One region of the Catenulispora sp. MAP12-49 genome, then DNA from elsewhere that is predicted to be linked to it. Evidence: riboswitches for the same ligand, from Rfam matches in the RefSeq annotation. Region 1 holds a riboswitch; the other holds the start of a gene.
What was found. A riboswitch is a leader RNA that binds a small molecule or an ion and turns the genes downstream of it on or off. The one in region 1 is predicted to bind glycine.
Positions count from the first base shown of each region.

Region 2: linked by a shared signal. The riboswitch ahead of gcvP (aminomethyl-transferring glycine dehydrogenase) and the one ahead of gcvT (glycine cleavage system aminomethyltransferase GcvT) in region 1 are both predicted to bind glycine.

Region 1 covers NZ_JBGCCP010000012.1:57,040-63,875, forward strand. The annotation lists gene ABIA35_RS22290 (hypothetical protein) at 1-307, opposite strand, end outside; gene ABIA35_RS22295 (helicase-associated domain-containing protein) at 504-2,294, shown strand; gene glyA (serine hydroxymethyltransferase) at 2,345-3,616, opposite strand; gene gcvH (glycine cleavage system protein GcvH) at 3,619-3,993, opposite strand; gene gcvT (glycine cleavage system aminomethyltransferase GcvT) at 4,022-5,158, opposite strand; glycine riboswitch at 5,310-5,411, opposite strand; gene ABIA35_RS22315 (SigE family RNA polymerase sigma factor) at 5,633-6,145, shown strand; gene ABIA35_RS22320 (hypothetical protein) at 6,186-6,836, shown strand, end outside.
Region 2 covers NZ_JBGCCP010000004.1:362,015-368,850, reverse strand. The annotation lists gene ABIA35_RS11780 (MFS transporter) at 1-1,130, shown strand, start outside; gene gcvP (aminomethyl-transferring glycine dehydrogenase) at 1,243-4,248, opposite strand; glycine riboswitch at 4,344-4,458, opposite strand; glycine riboswitch at 4,459-4,544, opposite strand; gene ABIA35_RS11770 (GNAT family N-acetyltransferase) at 4,636-5,436, shown strand; gene ABIA35_RS11765 (SCO2524 family protein) at 5,576-6,836, shown strand, end outside.

The sequences.
Region 1 (6,836 bases):
GTGTTTGGTCGGACAGGGAATAGAGCTGGTTGTGAAGGCGGCCGCCGTTGATTCGGCCGCTGCGATAGTGGACACCGAAATCCACGAGGCCGAGACGGGGCTCGGCTGCCAGGTCTGTGAAACTCAGTCCCGCGACCAGCGTGTCATCGCCGTGGTCACCGTACTCGGCGGGTATCAGGAAGTCGCCGACCCCCGGGCAGACGAGCCGCGCGGTCGATCCCGACAGTGCCGCAGCGAAGGCGTGCTCCTGGACGGTCATGTCGTTGGGGTCGTCAAGGTCGGGGACGAACCATCTGGGCTCGATCATGGGCAGGAGTGTAGATCGGGAGGACGGCATGCGAGGAGCGGATATTCGCCGCGACGGATGACCCGATAGAGCGGGATATCCACAGAAAAGGACCGGGCAGGCCTTCCGGGGCTGGAAGAATGGGACTGTGCACAACCTTTTCAGTTCTTTGGCACAGTATGTGGCATCGCTTCCGCAGGATCGGTTCGACGCGTTGATGAGCGCCCGGCCCGACGTTGCCGAGGCGGTGTTCCGCTACTTACCCGACGGGCTGCAGACGGAGACCGATGTCGAAGCCGTCATCGAGTTGCTGATGGATCCCGACGGCGTCGCCGAGGCGGTGCTGCGGCTTTCGCGGCCCGAGGTCCAGGTGCTGATGGCGTTGACCGGTGCGGCGGAGAAGGTGCACGGCGGGCTTGGCGACCGGTTCGGCGGGCCGGGATTCGCCGACCTGGTCCGCGGGGGAGGCGGCCGGATCGGGCCCGTGGAGGTCTTCAGTGCGCTGTCGATGGCCGGCGGCGCGGTCGTGGTGGATCCGCACTCGGCGCGAGCTGCGCTGTGTGAGTCGCTGACGGGGGCCGCCCGGTCGGCCACGGTGGAGGAGTTCGACCGGATTCTCGGTCGCCTCACGGACTCCTGTCTGGTGTGGCCGGAGCCTGGGGGCCGGGCTTTCCGGGTCAACTACGCCGTGCTGGATCTGCCCGAACCAGGTCCGGGGTGGGATGGTTTCGATCTGGTTCAGCCGCCGCCGGGGGTAGGGCGTCGGGTGGCGGCTGCGGACGTCGATGGCGAGGCGCAGGCCGCGGTCACGGCGGCCCTGGAGTGTGCCGAGCGGCTGCTCAGGTGTGTCGCGACCGATGCGGTGCCGCTGCTCAAGGCCGGCGGGGTCGGCAGCCGCGAGGTCAAGCGGCTCGTGCGGGCCGGCGGGCTGGCCGAGGAGGCGATCAGGTTCTGGCTGTACGTCGTGGAAAACGCCGGGCTGGTGGTGTGCCAGAACGGCAGGCTGTTGGCGACGCCGGAATACGATCGATGGATCACGGACGAGCCGAGCCGCCGCTACGCCGTGCTACTCGGGGCGTGGCTGGCGCTGCCGACATCGGTGCTCGGTCCCTTCGCCTTGACTGATGCCGCGGGGAAGCCGCCTGCGGTGTTGTCCGACTCTGCGTTCGACGGTGTGGGGCACTACGTTCGGACCGTTGTCCTGGAACTGATGGCCGCCTGTGGCGCCGAGGCCGTCGCGGATGCCGCATCCGTGGCCGACGCCTTGATGTGGCGGATGCCTTTGCTCATGGCGGGACGGGAAGTGGCCGTCGCTGCCGTGGCCACCGTGCTCGCCGAGGGCAGCCTCCTCGGCGCTGTGGCGTTCGGCGCGCTCGCCCCGGTCGTTCGCACACTGGTCACCAAGTCCCAGGATGACGTCTCGGCAGTGGCAGCCGACTTCGCCGCCGCGTTGTCCGCGACGGTGCCGGCACCGGTTGACCAAGTCCGGCTGCAAGGCGACATGACCGTGGTGGCCGCCGGGTTGCCGTCGGCCAGGCTGGCGGCGTTCTTCGACGGTGCCGCCGACCGCGAAGCCGCCAGCGCCGCGACGGTCTGGCGGATCACCGACGGCTCGGTCCGCAGGTGGCTGGACTCAGGCCGCTCGGCCGAGGAGCTCCGCTCGGGCCTGGCCGAATTCTGTGCGGACAAGCCGTCTCAGGCCCTGGACTACCTCATCGAGGACGCCGACCGCCGCCACGGCCTGGTCGACGTGATCGCCGCCCGAGCCGTGATCGTCGCCCTGGACGAGCAACTCGGCGCCGAACTGGCGACGGTGCCCTCTCTGGTCCGTCTCGGCGTGCGCCGCATCGCCGAAACCGTCTTGGTCCTGGACGCGCCCCAACAAGAGGTGCTCAGCGTGCTGCGGTTCGCCGGATACCTGCCGACCGCGCACGAAGCGGACGGCACGTTGACCGTGGCGATGGTTGCCGCGCCCAGGGCTTCGTCCGAGGCTTTGCCGCGGTTCTGACCTGGGCGGCGGCGATCATCTGGCTGGCTGGTCGTCAAAAGCCTGTCATCTCACAGCCCCGCGTACAGCGGATGCTTCCGCGCGAGCGTGGCCACCCGAGTCCGCAGCCCGGCTGCCCGCTCTTCGTCGTATCCCGGGGTGAGGGCCTGGGCGATGATGTCCGCGACCTCGGTGAAGTCCAGTTCTCCGAAGCCTCGCGTCGCCAGCGCGGGGGTGCCGATTCGCAGGCCGGAGGTGACCATCGGGGGGCGGGGGTCGAAGGGTACTGCGTTGCGGTTCACGGTGATGCCGATGTCGTGCAGGCGATCTTCTGCTTGCCTGCCGTCGAGGTCGGATGCTCGGAGGTCGACCAGTGCCAGGTGGACGTCGGTGCCGCCAGTCAGGACGGAGACGCCTGCGGTGGTGAGGTCGGGGGCGGTGAGGCGTTCGGCGAGGCGTTGGGCGCCGGTGATGGTGCGCTGCTGGCGTTCGCGGAATGAGGGTTCGGAGGCCAGTTTGAAGGCGACTGCCTTGGCCGCTATCACGTGCTCCAGGGGGCCGCCCTGGTGGCCGGGGAAGACTGCGCTGTTGATCTTTTTGGCCAGGTCCGGGTTGTTGGTCAGGATGGTGCCGCCGCGGGGGCCGCCGAGGGTCTTGTGCGTGGTGGTGGTGACCACGTCGGCGTGGGGCAGGGGGTTGGGGTGCAGGCCGGCGGCCACCAGGCCGGCGAAGTGGGCCATGTCGACCATCAGGTGGGCGCCGGTTTCGTCGGCGATGCGGCGGAAGGCGGCGAAGTCCAGGTGGCGGGGGTAGGCGGACCAGCCTGCGATGATCAGCTTGGGCCGGTGTTCCTTGGCGAGGTGCTCCACCTCGGCCATGTCGATGCGGTGGTCGGTGGCCGAGACGTGGTAGGCGGCGACGTTGTAGAGCTTGCCGGAGAAGTTCAGCCGCATGCCGTGGGTCAGGTGGCCGCCGTGGGCCAGGTCCAGGCCCAGGATGGTGTCGCCCGGTTCGAGGAGGGCCGACATCGCGGCGGCGTTGGCCTGGGCTCCGGAGTGGGGCTGGACGTTGGCGAAGGCTGCGCCGAACAGGTCCTTGGCTCGTTGCACCGCGAGGCTTTCGGTCACGTCCACGTGCTCGCAGCCGCCGTAGTAGCGGCGGCCGGGGTAGCCCTCGGCGTACTTGTTGGTCAGGACAGAGCCCTGAGCCTCCATGACCGCGATCGGGGCGAAGTTCTCGCTCGCGATCATCTCCAGCGTGTTCTGCTGGCGCTTCAGCTCGGCCCGCAGGGCGGCGTGGACGGCCGGGTCGGCGTCGGCGAGCCTGGTGTCGAGAGTGGTCATGGTCAGACTCCCTCGATGAGCGCGGCGTAGGCGGTGGCGTCCAGCAGGTCGACGGCCTTGGTGATCCGCATCCGGTAGAGCCAGCCCTCCCCGAACGGGTCGCGGTTGACCACGGCCGGATCGGCGATCGCGGCCTCGTTGACCTCGAGGACCTCGCCGTCCGCGGGGGCGAACAGGTCGCTCACGGACTTGGTCGACTCGATCTCGCCGCACGGCTCGCCGGCGGCGATCGTCGAGCCGACGGCCGGCAGGCTGAGGAACACGACGTCGCCGAGCGCCTCGGCGGCGTGGGCGGTGATACCGACGGTCGAGACGTCGCCGTCGGCCGCGATCCACTCGTGGTCGCTGGTGTAGGACAGGTCTGAGGGCAGGCTCATGCTCTGGATCTCTCTGAGTGTGTCTGATTCAGCGGTGGTAGAAGGGCAGCGGGACGACGGTCGCGTCCACTCGGCTGCCTCGGATGTCGACGAGCACCTTCGTCCCGGGCTCCTGGCGATCGGCCGCCAGGTAGGCCATCGCGATCGGGTAGCCGAGGGCCGGCGACAGGGCACCGGAGGTGACCTCGCCGACGGTCTCGCCGGTGTCCGGATCGAGGACGGCGTAGCCGTGACGCGGGGCCCGCTGGCCGGTGGTCGTCAGACCGACCAGGACCCGGGCCGGACCCGCGGCGCGATGCGCGAGAAGCGCCTGTTCGCCGACGAACCCGCCAGGCTTGCCGAACACCACGACCCGGCCCTGGCCCGCGTCGAACGGGGTCGTCCGGATCGTGATCTCCTGGCCGTACAACGGCATTCCGGCTTCGAGGCGGAGGGTGTCGCGGCAGGCCAGTCCGCACGGCAGCAGTCCGTGCGAAGCACCGATGGAGCTGATGGCCTGCCAAATACTCGGCGCCGCCTCCGCCCGGCAGTAGATCTCGAAGCCGTCCTCGCCGGTATAGCCGGTCCGAGCCAGCAGCACATCCTGATCCGCCAAGCGCATCGGAGTGATCCCGTAGTACTTCAGGAGCGCCAGATCCGCCTCGGTCGCTCCGCCGACGATCGCGGCGGAGCGCGGGCCCTGCACGGCGATCAGCGCCCAATCGCTGGACGCGTCCCGGATCGTGGCGGCGTAGCCGTCGATCCGGTCGCGCAGGGTGGAGCACACGATCTGCGCGTTGCCGGCGTTGGCCACGATGAGGTACTCGGTCTCGGCAAGCCGGTAGACGACCAGATCGTCGAGCACGCCGCCGGTCTCGTGGACCAGCATGGAGTAGCGAGCCCGGCCGACGGCTGTCTTCGAGGGCTCATTCACCAGGGCGTGGTCGAGCGCACGGGCCGCCTCCGGGCCGGACACCTCGATCTCGCCCATGTGGCTGAGGTCGAAAATGCCCGCGGCGGTCCGCACGGCGCGGTGCTCCGCCAGCTCGGACGTGTACCGCACGGGCATGGACCAGCCGGCGAAATCAGTGAAGCGCGCGCCGAGTTCGGCGTGGACGGCGTGCAACGGCGTCTTCTTCGCGGCGGCGGTGAGCGCGCCCGAAGAAGGGGGCCCGGATGAGGTCATGACGGGAGGCTCCCTGGGGAGGCACCGTGATTTCCGGTGCCGTGGACGGGTGACCTCCCCGCTCTGTCATCGATGCCTGAGAGCTTCGCCACCGAGTCGGGTGGCTTGCACCGTGGGCGCGGGACGCGAGGTCCCGACTTTCCAGAGTCGCCTGGCTGAAGCGGTAGGTGGGCCTGAGAGATTCTGGGGAGTGTTGCTCCTTCGGCGCCTCGCAGACACAGAAATCCTGCGAGGACTCTCCCGCTTCAGTTCGAACGGCATGTGTTCAGTTGTCGTCTCGGCCGACGAGCTCGATTCGAGATGAGCTCGATCGGTCGATGCTGCGGATCGTAAAAGCACGGCGGCGCGGCCGTCAAGGTATGTCCGAAAGGTCCCCGGTGAGACCTCCGGGTCGCCGGCACCCGTCTTAGTAGGCGAGGGGGACACCGGTCCGCGGCAGGCGTCCCCGAGGGTTCGACCATGGGGGAGACGAGCTTGAGCATCGAAGCAGAGTTCACCGCTTACGCGGCTGCTCGGGCCCAGCGCCTTCGCGACACGGCGTTTCTGCTGTGTGGGGACTGGCACACCGCGCAGGACCTGACGCAGACGACGCTCGCGAAGCTCTACACGGCCTGGAAACGGGTCGAGCGGAGCGAGAGCGTCGACGCCTACGCACGCCAGGTCATGCTGCGCACGTTCCTGGACTCGCGCCGGCTGAAGCGCTCCTCGGAGCGGCCGACGACCCAGGTTCCCGACATCGCCGCACCGGCGGACAGCGATCCCGCGTTGCGGCTGACCCTGCTGTCGGCCCTGGCGCAGCTGCCGCTGAACCGGCGGGCCGTGTTGGTCCTGCGCTTCTGGGAGGACCAGACGGTCGAGGCGACCGGGGCGGCGATGGGCCTGTCCGCCAGCGCGGTCAAGTCGCTGACCCAGCGGGCGCTGGCCGATCTGCGGTCCGCGCTCCGCGACGACGACGCGATGGCAGAGCTCGACTTCCTCCTGGTCTGAACCACACGGAACTGAAGCCTCCTCACGGAACGAGAGAATCTTGACTCCGGAAGACTCGATGCGCGACCGCATCTCCGCGGAACTGGAAGCCGGCCGCCCGCCCCTGGGCGACCTCGTCGGCTTGGCCGTCGCCGAGGGGCGGCGCAAGAAGCGGCGCACCCGCCTGGGCGCCGGCGCCCTGAGCGCGGTCGGCGTACTGGCCGTCGCGGGCGCCGTGGCGCAGCTCGGATCGGCCTCCCCGGCGACGACGCAGAACGCCGCCGCCCACCCGGCCGCCACGACGCCGACGCGCTCCCCGTCGCCGGCGGCGCCGCGCTCGTCGGCCCCGACCACTCCCCCGACGACATCCCCGACCACGCCCACCGCGCCGGCCACCACTCCCCTGCCGGTCGCCGCGATCGTGAAGAACGTCAACCCCGGCACCTTCTCCCTGGAGAAGGGCATCTACCTCAACTACACCACCAGCGCCATGTCCTACTGGGAGTACGAGGGCGGGCTGACGGTGCAGTACAACGGCAGCAACACCTGGGGCTCCGACTTCGTCACCATGGGCGCGACCGACCGCCTGTTCACCGGCTTCTACGTCGGCGACAAGGACGTCGCGGCGGCGTCCATGACCATCGACGGCAAGCAGATCGCGGCCACCGTGGTGAAGGTGAACGGCGCGCAGGGCTGGTGCGGCATCTACTAC
Region 2 (6,836 bases), on a different contig from region 1:
TGTCGGTGGCCGGCCTGGCGCCGGTGCGCGCCCGGCTGATCGACGGCCACGGCGTCCGCCGCGTCCTGCTGCCCCTGGCGCTGTCCTACGCGGCCGCGTTGACCGGTCTGGCGGCGGCCACCTGGCGCCCCGGCGCGCCGCTGTGGCTGCTGGAGGCCCTGGCGCTGGCCGCCGGGGCCACCGCTCCCCCGCTCGGCCCGACGATGCGCACCCTGTGGCGCGCGATGTGCGGGCCGGACCAGGCGCTGATGCAGCGCGCGTTCAGCCTGGACACCGTCGCCGAGGAGGTCATCGGCATCAGCGGACCGCTGCTCGTCGGCCTGCTGATCCTGGTCGCGAACCCGGCCCTCGGCGTGCTGCTCAGCGCGGCCCTGGTCGCGGGCGGCACGCTGGCGATGATGACCTCGCCGGTGATCGGCACGGTCGCGGCCGCGCGGGCTGAGAATGCACCCAAGGCACACAAGGCGTCCAAGGCACCCAAGAACACTGAACCCAGCGGCAAGGCGACACGCCGAAAGGGCTCGGGACACACCCTGGCCCGCATCCTCGACCCGCTGTCCGCCGCCGCCGGCGTGGGCATCGGCCTGGGCGCGCAGAGCTTGGCGATCGTGGCCTTCGCGATCCACCACCACCAGCCCTCCGCGATCGCTTTGGCAGACGCGGGAATGTCGGCCGGGAGCATCCTCGGCGGCCTCGCCTACGGCGCGGTGAGCTGGCGCCTGCCCAGCCGCACCCGGCTGCCGCCGCTGACCGCCGCCCTGGGCCTGAGCATCGCCACGGCGGGCCTGGCCCCGAACATCTGGGTCCTGACCGCCATCACCACCGCCTCCGGCGTCTTCGTCTCACCCCTGATGACCTGCGCCTACCTGGTCGCCGACGAACTCGCCGACGAGCAGTCCCGCACCAGCGCCGGCATGTGGGTCAACAACGCCTTCAACGCCGGCTCCTCCAGCGGCTACGCGGCGATGGGCCCGGCTTTGACGCGCCTGCCTTTGGGCTGGTGCTTCACGGTCGCCGCCGCACCGGTCCTGCTCGGCGCCGGGGTCGCGCAGGCTTGGCGCCGTACACATACCGGCCGACGGCAGGAGCAGCCCGCCACCGAAACCGCGCCCGAGGCGGTCGCTGTCTAGGGATCTGGCTGGATCTGGCTGGATCTGGCTGGATCTCGCTCGCGAAAGACGAAGCGCCCCGCAGACCACGAACTCGGTCTGCGGGGCGCTGCCTGAAGCACCAACTCGGCTATCAGTCCTCGAAAGCCTCCGGCGCCGGGCACGAGCACACCAGGTTCCGGTCCCCGTAGGCACCGTCGATGCGCCGCACCGGCGGAAAGTACTTGTCCGCCGGGTTCACGCCGGCCGGGAACACGCCCTCGGCGCGGTCGTAGCCGTGCTTCCAGTCGCCGGCGAGCATCGCGGCGGTGTGCGGGGCCTGGCGCAGCGGGTTGTCCTCGCGGTCCAGCTCGCCCGCGCCGACGCGGTCGATCTCGCCCTTGATGGCGATCAGGGCCTCGCAGAAGCGGTCGAGCTCGGCCAGGTCCTCGCTCTCGGTGGGCTCGATCATCAGGGTGCCGGCCACCGGGAAGGACATCGTCGGGGCGTGGAAACCGTAGTCGATCAGGCGCTTGGCCACGTCGTCGACGGTGACGCCGGTGTCCTTGGTGATCGGGCGCAGGTCGATGATGCACTCATGCGCGACCAGGCCGTTGGGGCCGGTGTAGAGCACCGGGTAGTGCCCGGACAGGCGCTTGGCCACGTAGTTCGCCGCCAGGATCGCGTGCTGGGTGGCGCTGCGCAGGCCCTCGGCGCCCATCAGGCGGATGTACGCCCACGGGATCGGCAGGATGCCCGCCGAGCCCCACGGCGCGGCCGAGACCGGGCCGACGCCGCCGCCCTCAGGACGCGGGCCGGCGACCGGGTGCAGCGGGTGGTTCGGCAGGTAGGGCGCCAGGTGCGCGCGCACCGCGACCGGGCCGACGCCGGGGCCGCCGCCGCCGTGCGGGATGCAGAAGGTCTTGTGCAGGTTCAGGTGCGAGACGTCGCCGCCGAAGCTGCCGGGCTTGGCCAGGCCGACCATCGCGTTCAGGTTCGCGCCGTCCACGTAGACCTGGCCGCCGGCGGCGTGCACCAGGTCGCAGATCTCGGTGACCTCCTCCTCGAACACGCCGTGCGTGGAGGGGTAGGTGATCATCAGGACGCTGAGCGCGTCGGCGTGCTTGTCGATCTTCGCCTTCAGGTCCGCGACGTCGACCGAGCCGTCCTCACGGCTGGCCACGACCACGACCCGCATCCCGGCCATCACCGCGGAGGCGGCGTTGGTGCCGTGCGCCGAGGACGGGATCAGGCAGACGTCGCGCTGCTCCTGCCCGAGGTCGCGGTGGTAGGCGCGCACCGCCAGCAGCCCGGCCAGCTCGCCCTGCGAGCCGGCGTTCGGCTGCACCGACACCCGCGCGTAGCCGGTGAGCTCGGCCAGCCAGCCCTCCAGCTGCCCGATCAGCGACAGGTAGCCCGCGGCCTGGTCCAGCGGCGCGAAGGGGTGGATCGCGCCGAACTCCGGCCAGGTGATCGGCTCCATCTCGGTGGTCGCGTTCAGCTTCATGGTGCACGAGCCGAGCGGGATCATCGACCGGTCCAGCGCGATGTCGCGGTCGGCGAGCTTGCGCAGGTAGCGCAGCATCGCGGTCTCGGAGCGGTGCGCGTGGAAGACCGGGTGGGTCAGGAACTCGGTGGCGCGCAGGTGCACGCCGAGCGCGTCGTCGGTGGCCGCGTCGAGCTCGTGGACACTCGACGTCTCCTTGCCGGTGACGCCGAAGGCGCTCCAGACCGCGCGCAGGTCGGCCCAGCCGGTGGTCTCGTCGCAGGACACGCCGACGGTGTCCTCGTCCACCAGCCGCAGGTTCACGCCCGCGGACAGCGCCGCGCGCCAGACCTCGGCGGCCCGGCCCGGGACGCGCACGGTCAGCGTGTCGAAGAAAGCGGTCGGCACGACCTCGATGCCGCCCCCGGCCTCGCGCAGCCCGGCGGCCAGCACCGCGGTGTAGCGGTGGGTGCGGCGGGCGATCGAGGCCAGGCCCTCGGGACCGTGGTAGACCGCGTACATGCCGGCGATCACGGCGAGCAGAACCTGCGCGGTGCAGATGTTGGACGTCGCCTTCTCGCGGCGGATGTGCTGCTCGCGGGTCTGCAACGCCAGCCGCAGCGCCTGGTCGCCGTCGGCGTCCACGGACACCCCGACCAGGCGGCCGGGCAGCGAGCGGGACAGGTTCTCGCGCACCGCCATGTAGCCGGCGTGCGGGCCGCCGAAGCCCAGCGGCACGCCGAAGCGCTGCGTGGAGCCCACGGCGATGTCCGCGCCGGCCTCGCCGGGCGAGGCGAGCAGGGTCAGGGACAGGATGTCGGCGGCCACCGCGACCAGCGCGCCGCGCTCGTGGGCGGCCGTGGTGATCGCCTTGAGGTCGCGCACCTGGCCGGAGGCGCCGGGGTACTGGACCAGCACGCCGTAGAACTCGCCCTCGGGCAGCCCCGCGCCTTCGGCGCCATCAGTGCCGGTGGCGGCCAGGTCGGCCAGCGCCAGCTCGATGCCCAGCGGCTCGGCGCGGGTCTGCAGCACCGCCAGGGTCTGCGGGAAGACGTCGGCGTCGACCAGGAAGCGGGCCGACTTGGACTTGGAGGCGCGGCGGGCCAGGGTCATGGCCTCGGCGGCGGCGGTGCCCTCGTCCAGCAGGGAGGCGTTGGCCACCGGCAGCCCGGCCAGGTCGGCGACCACGGTCTGGAAGTTCAGCAGCGCCTCCAGCCGGCCCTGCGAGATCTCCGGCTGGTAGGGGGTGTAGGCGGTGTACCAGGCCGGGTTCTCCATGACGTTGCGCAGGATCACCGGCGGGGTGAAGGTGCCGTGGTAGCCCAGGCCGATCATGGGCCGGAAGACCCGGTTGCGCCCGGCGATGTCGCGCAGCTCGGTGAGCACCTCGGACTCCGAGCGCGCCGGCGGCAGGTTCAGCCGCTCGGTGAGCCGGATGGAGCCGGGCACGGCGGCCTCGGTCAGCGCGTCCAGCGAGGCGTAGCCCAGCAGCGAGAGCATGCGCGCGGCGTCGGCGGCGTCGGGCCCGATGTGCCGGTCGGCGAACGGGGAGCTCTGCTCCAGCTCGACCAGCGTCGGGCGGGCCGCGACGGTGGCGGTGGTGTGCAGGTCGTGGGGGGTGGCGGGCTGCGCGGGAACCGTACCGGAACCGCCGGCGGAGTCGTCTCCAGCCATGCCGTGCAAATCCGTGAGCACTGCGGTCACTGTTGTGGCCTCTCAGGCGGACGCTCTAGACGTCGGGTGGTGGATTCGCGCCTCCCGCGGATCCGTCCTCCCCCTCTGTCATGGAACCTGAGAGTTTCACCGCGGGCGGGGTCCACCGGACCCGCGGCTTACACCTTCGGTGAGAGCTTCGCCGCAGCTCAGCCCTACTTTCCAGAGTTGCCTGCCCGAACGGTCCTTTTGCCTGAGAGTTTCCGGGGAGGGTTGCTCCTTCGGCGCCCACGAGGGGTCTCTCCCGTTCGAGGTAGACGGCACTTACGACGGTATCAGCGCCACCACCGCCTGTTCTAATCCCATTAACCGTTTGCCGTAACCCGATGCCGATGGTGGGCTGACCCGATGACCTCCCCCACCACCGACAAGAACCTGCTCGCAACCTTCGACCTGCGCATGCGCGCCGAGGCCGTAGCCGACGAGCCCGGCGCCCGCGTCGAACGCGCCGACGGCGTCCTGCGCCAGGTCGGCACACTGCCCACGGACTGGCACGGCGTCTTCTACTCAGAGTTGGACGCCACCACGGCCGACGCCGCGGTCCAGGCGCAGATCGCCTACTTCCGCACCCTCGGCGCCGACTTCGAGTGGAAGCACTACAAGCACGACGAACCGGCGGATCTCGGCGAGCGCCTGCTCGCCGCCGGCTTCGAAGCGGACGCCCCGGAGACCCTGTTCGTGGCGGAGATCACACAGCTTTCCGGCGCCGGCCTGACCGAATCCCTGCCGGAAGGCGTCACCCTCCGGCCGGTCACCACCGAAGCCGACGCGGACCTCGTCGGCCAGGCGCACGAGGCGGCCTTCGGCAGCGGAGGCGAGCGCTCCCGCGCCCGGGCTCTGGCCCGCCTGGCGGACAACCCCGAGACCGTCTGGACCTGGCTCGCGATGGCCGGCGACCAACCGGTGAGCGCGGCCCGGATGCTGGTACACCCGGGCACCGGCTTCGCGAGCCTGTGGGGCGGCGGCACCGCGCCGGAGTGGCGCGGGCGCGGGATCTACCGCGCGCTGGTGGCGCGGCGGATGCGGGTGGCGATCGAGCTGGGGTGTGAGTACTTGCAGGTGGACGCCTCGGATATGAGTCGGCCGATTCTGGAACGTCTTGGCTTCCGGGCTTTGAGTGTGACGACGCCGTACGAGTATCGGTTCTGAGTCGCGCGGCTCAGCCGAGGTCGGGATCCAGGCGCCGCCCAACGCCCCATCCGACGCTCCCTTCCCAGGCATCAGAGCCCTGTGACAGGGTAGGCAGTGGCTGACAGACACGCTCAGGGGCGGATCAGGGGGCGGTGCGTTGAGGACGGATCCGCGACAACACATCCTGGACACGTGGCGGAGCTTCGCACGCGCCACGTTCGGCGGCGGAGAGTTGACCTGGGGCGGCCGCCACGGCTCGAACAGCATCAGCGACGCCGAGCAGATCCTGGTCCTCCTCTACCCCGCGACGGAGGTCCCCGGCTTCCGCCTGGACCGGCCGGACGCGATCGAGGACGACGTGCTGGCGGTGCTGCGGCCGATGGGCAGCGGCCTGGACATCCCCATGCGGATGCTCGAGGCGCTGGAGCAGTACCTCACGCGCTACGTCGACGAGGACGGCGCACCTACCTTCACCGGCGGTTCCCACCTGCTGTGCGACGATGCCGACAACGAGGTGAAGCCCGAGCAGGCCGATTACGACATCACCGAGTCGTACTCGATCTCGGTCACCCTGTGCCTGGCGGCGAAGGGCTTCCTGCGCGAGTTCCAGCGCACCGTCGAGCGCCGCGCGTCGCAGAGCCGGATCGACACCACCGTCCTGGCCATCGACCAGCGCCTGACCGCGGCATTGGTCGGCCTGCTGCGCTCGTTCGTGGTGAACGTGCTGACCCCGGACACCCCGGCGGAGTCCGTGCTGCTGCGCACGGTCAGCCAGGGCCGGGTCGTGGGCCGCACGCTCACCCAGGACCTGCGCGGCCGGCTGCAGCCGGTGCGCGACAAGCTGCCGGAGCTGACCTTCGGCCTGCCGCCGGAGAACGAGCGGGTGCTGCGCGACTACCCGGAGCGCTTCTTCGAATGCGGATGGGCCTGGGGCGTGGCGCAGGACGCCACCGACATCGAGCTCCCGGCCGCCGAGGGCGTCAAGCAGCCGCACGGGATCGCCGAGCCGCGTCCGATGCTGCATTTCACGGCCACCGCCCTGGACGGTCTGGCCGACCTCTTCTCCACCCGGACCTCCCGGCAGGGTCTGCTGACCTCCGAGCAGCAGTCCCTGCGCGAGGCGCTGAACCTGCGCTGGGGCCTGGCGTTGCAGTACTGGTCCACCATCGCGACGTTCGGCGCCGGCCGCTGGCCGCTGGAGGACGTCCCCTGGCAGTCCACCGACGGCCAGAGCTCGCCCTACTTCTCCGAGCTCGTGCTCTCCATCGTCGGCATGGCCCAGCAGGGCGGGCCCTCGGGCAGCGTCATCGGCCGCGTCGTGGCCGTGGTGGAGGAGCTGGCCCAGCGCGGTCTGGTCAACCGGCGCGCCTCCGAGGACGACCGCAGCGTGCTGCTGCACGATCCCGGCGTCCGGATGA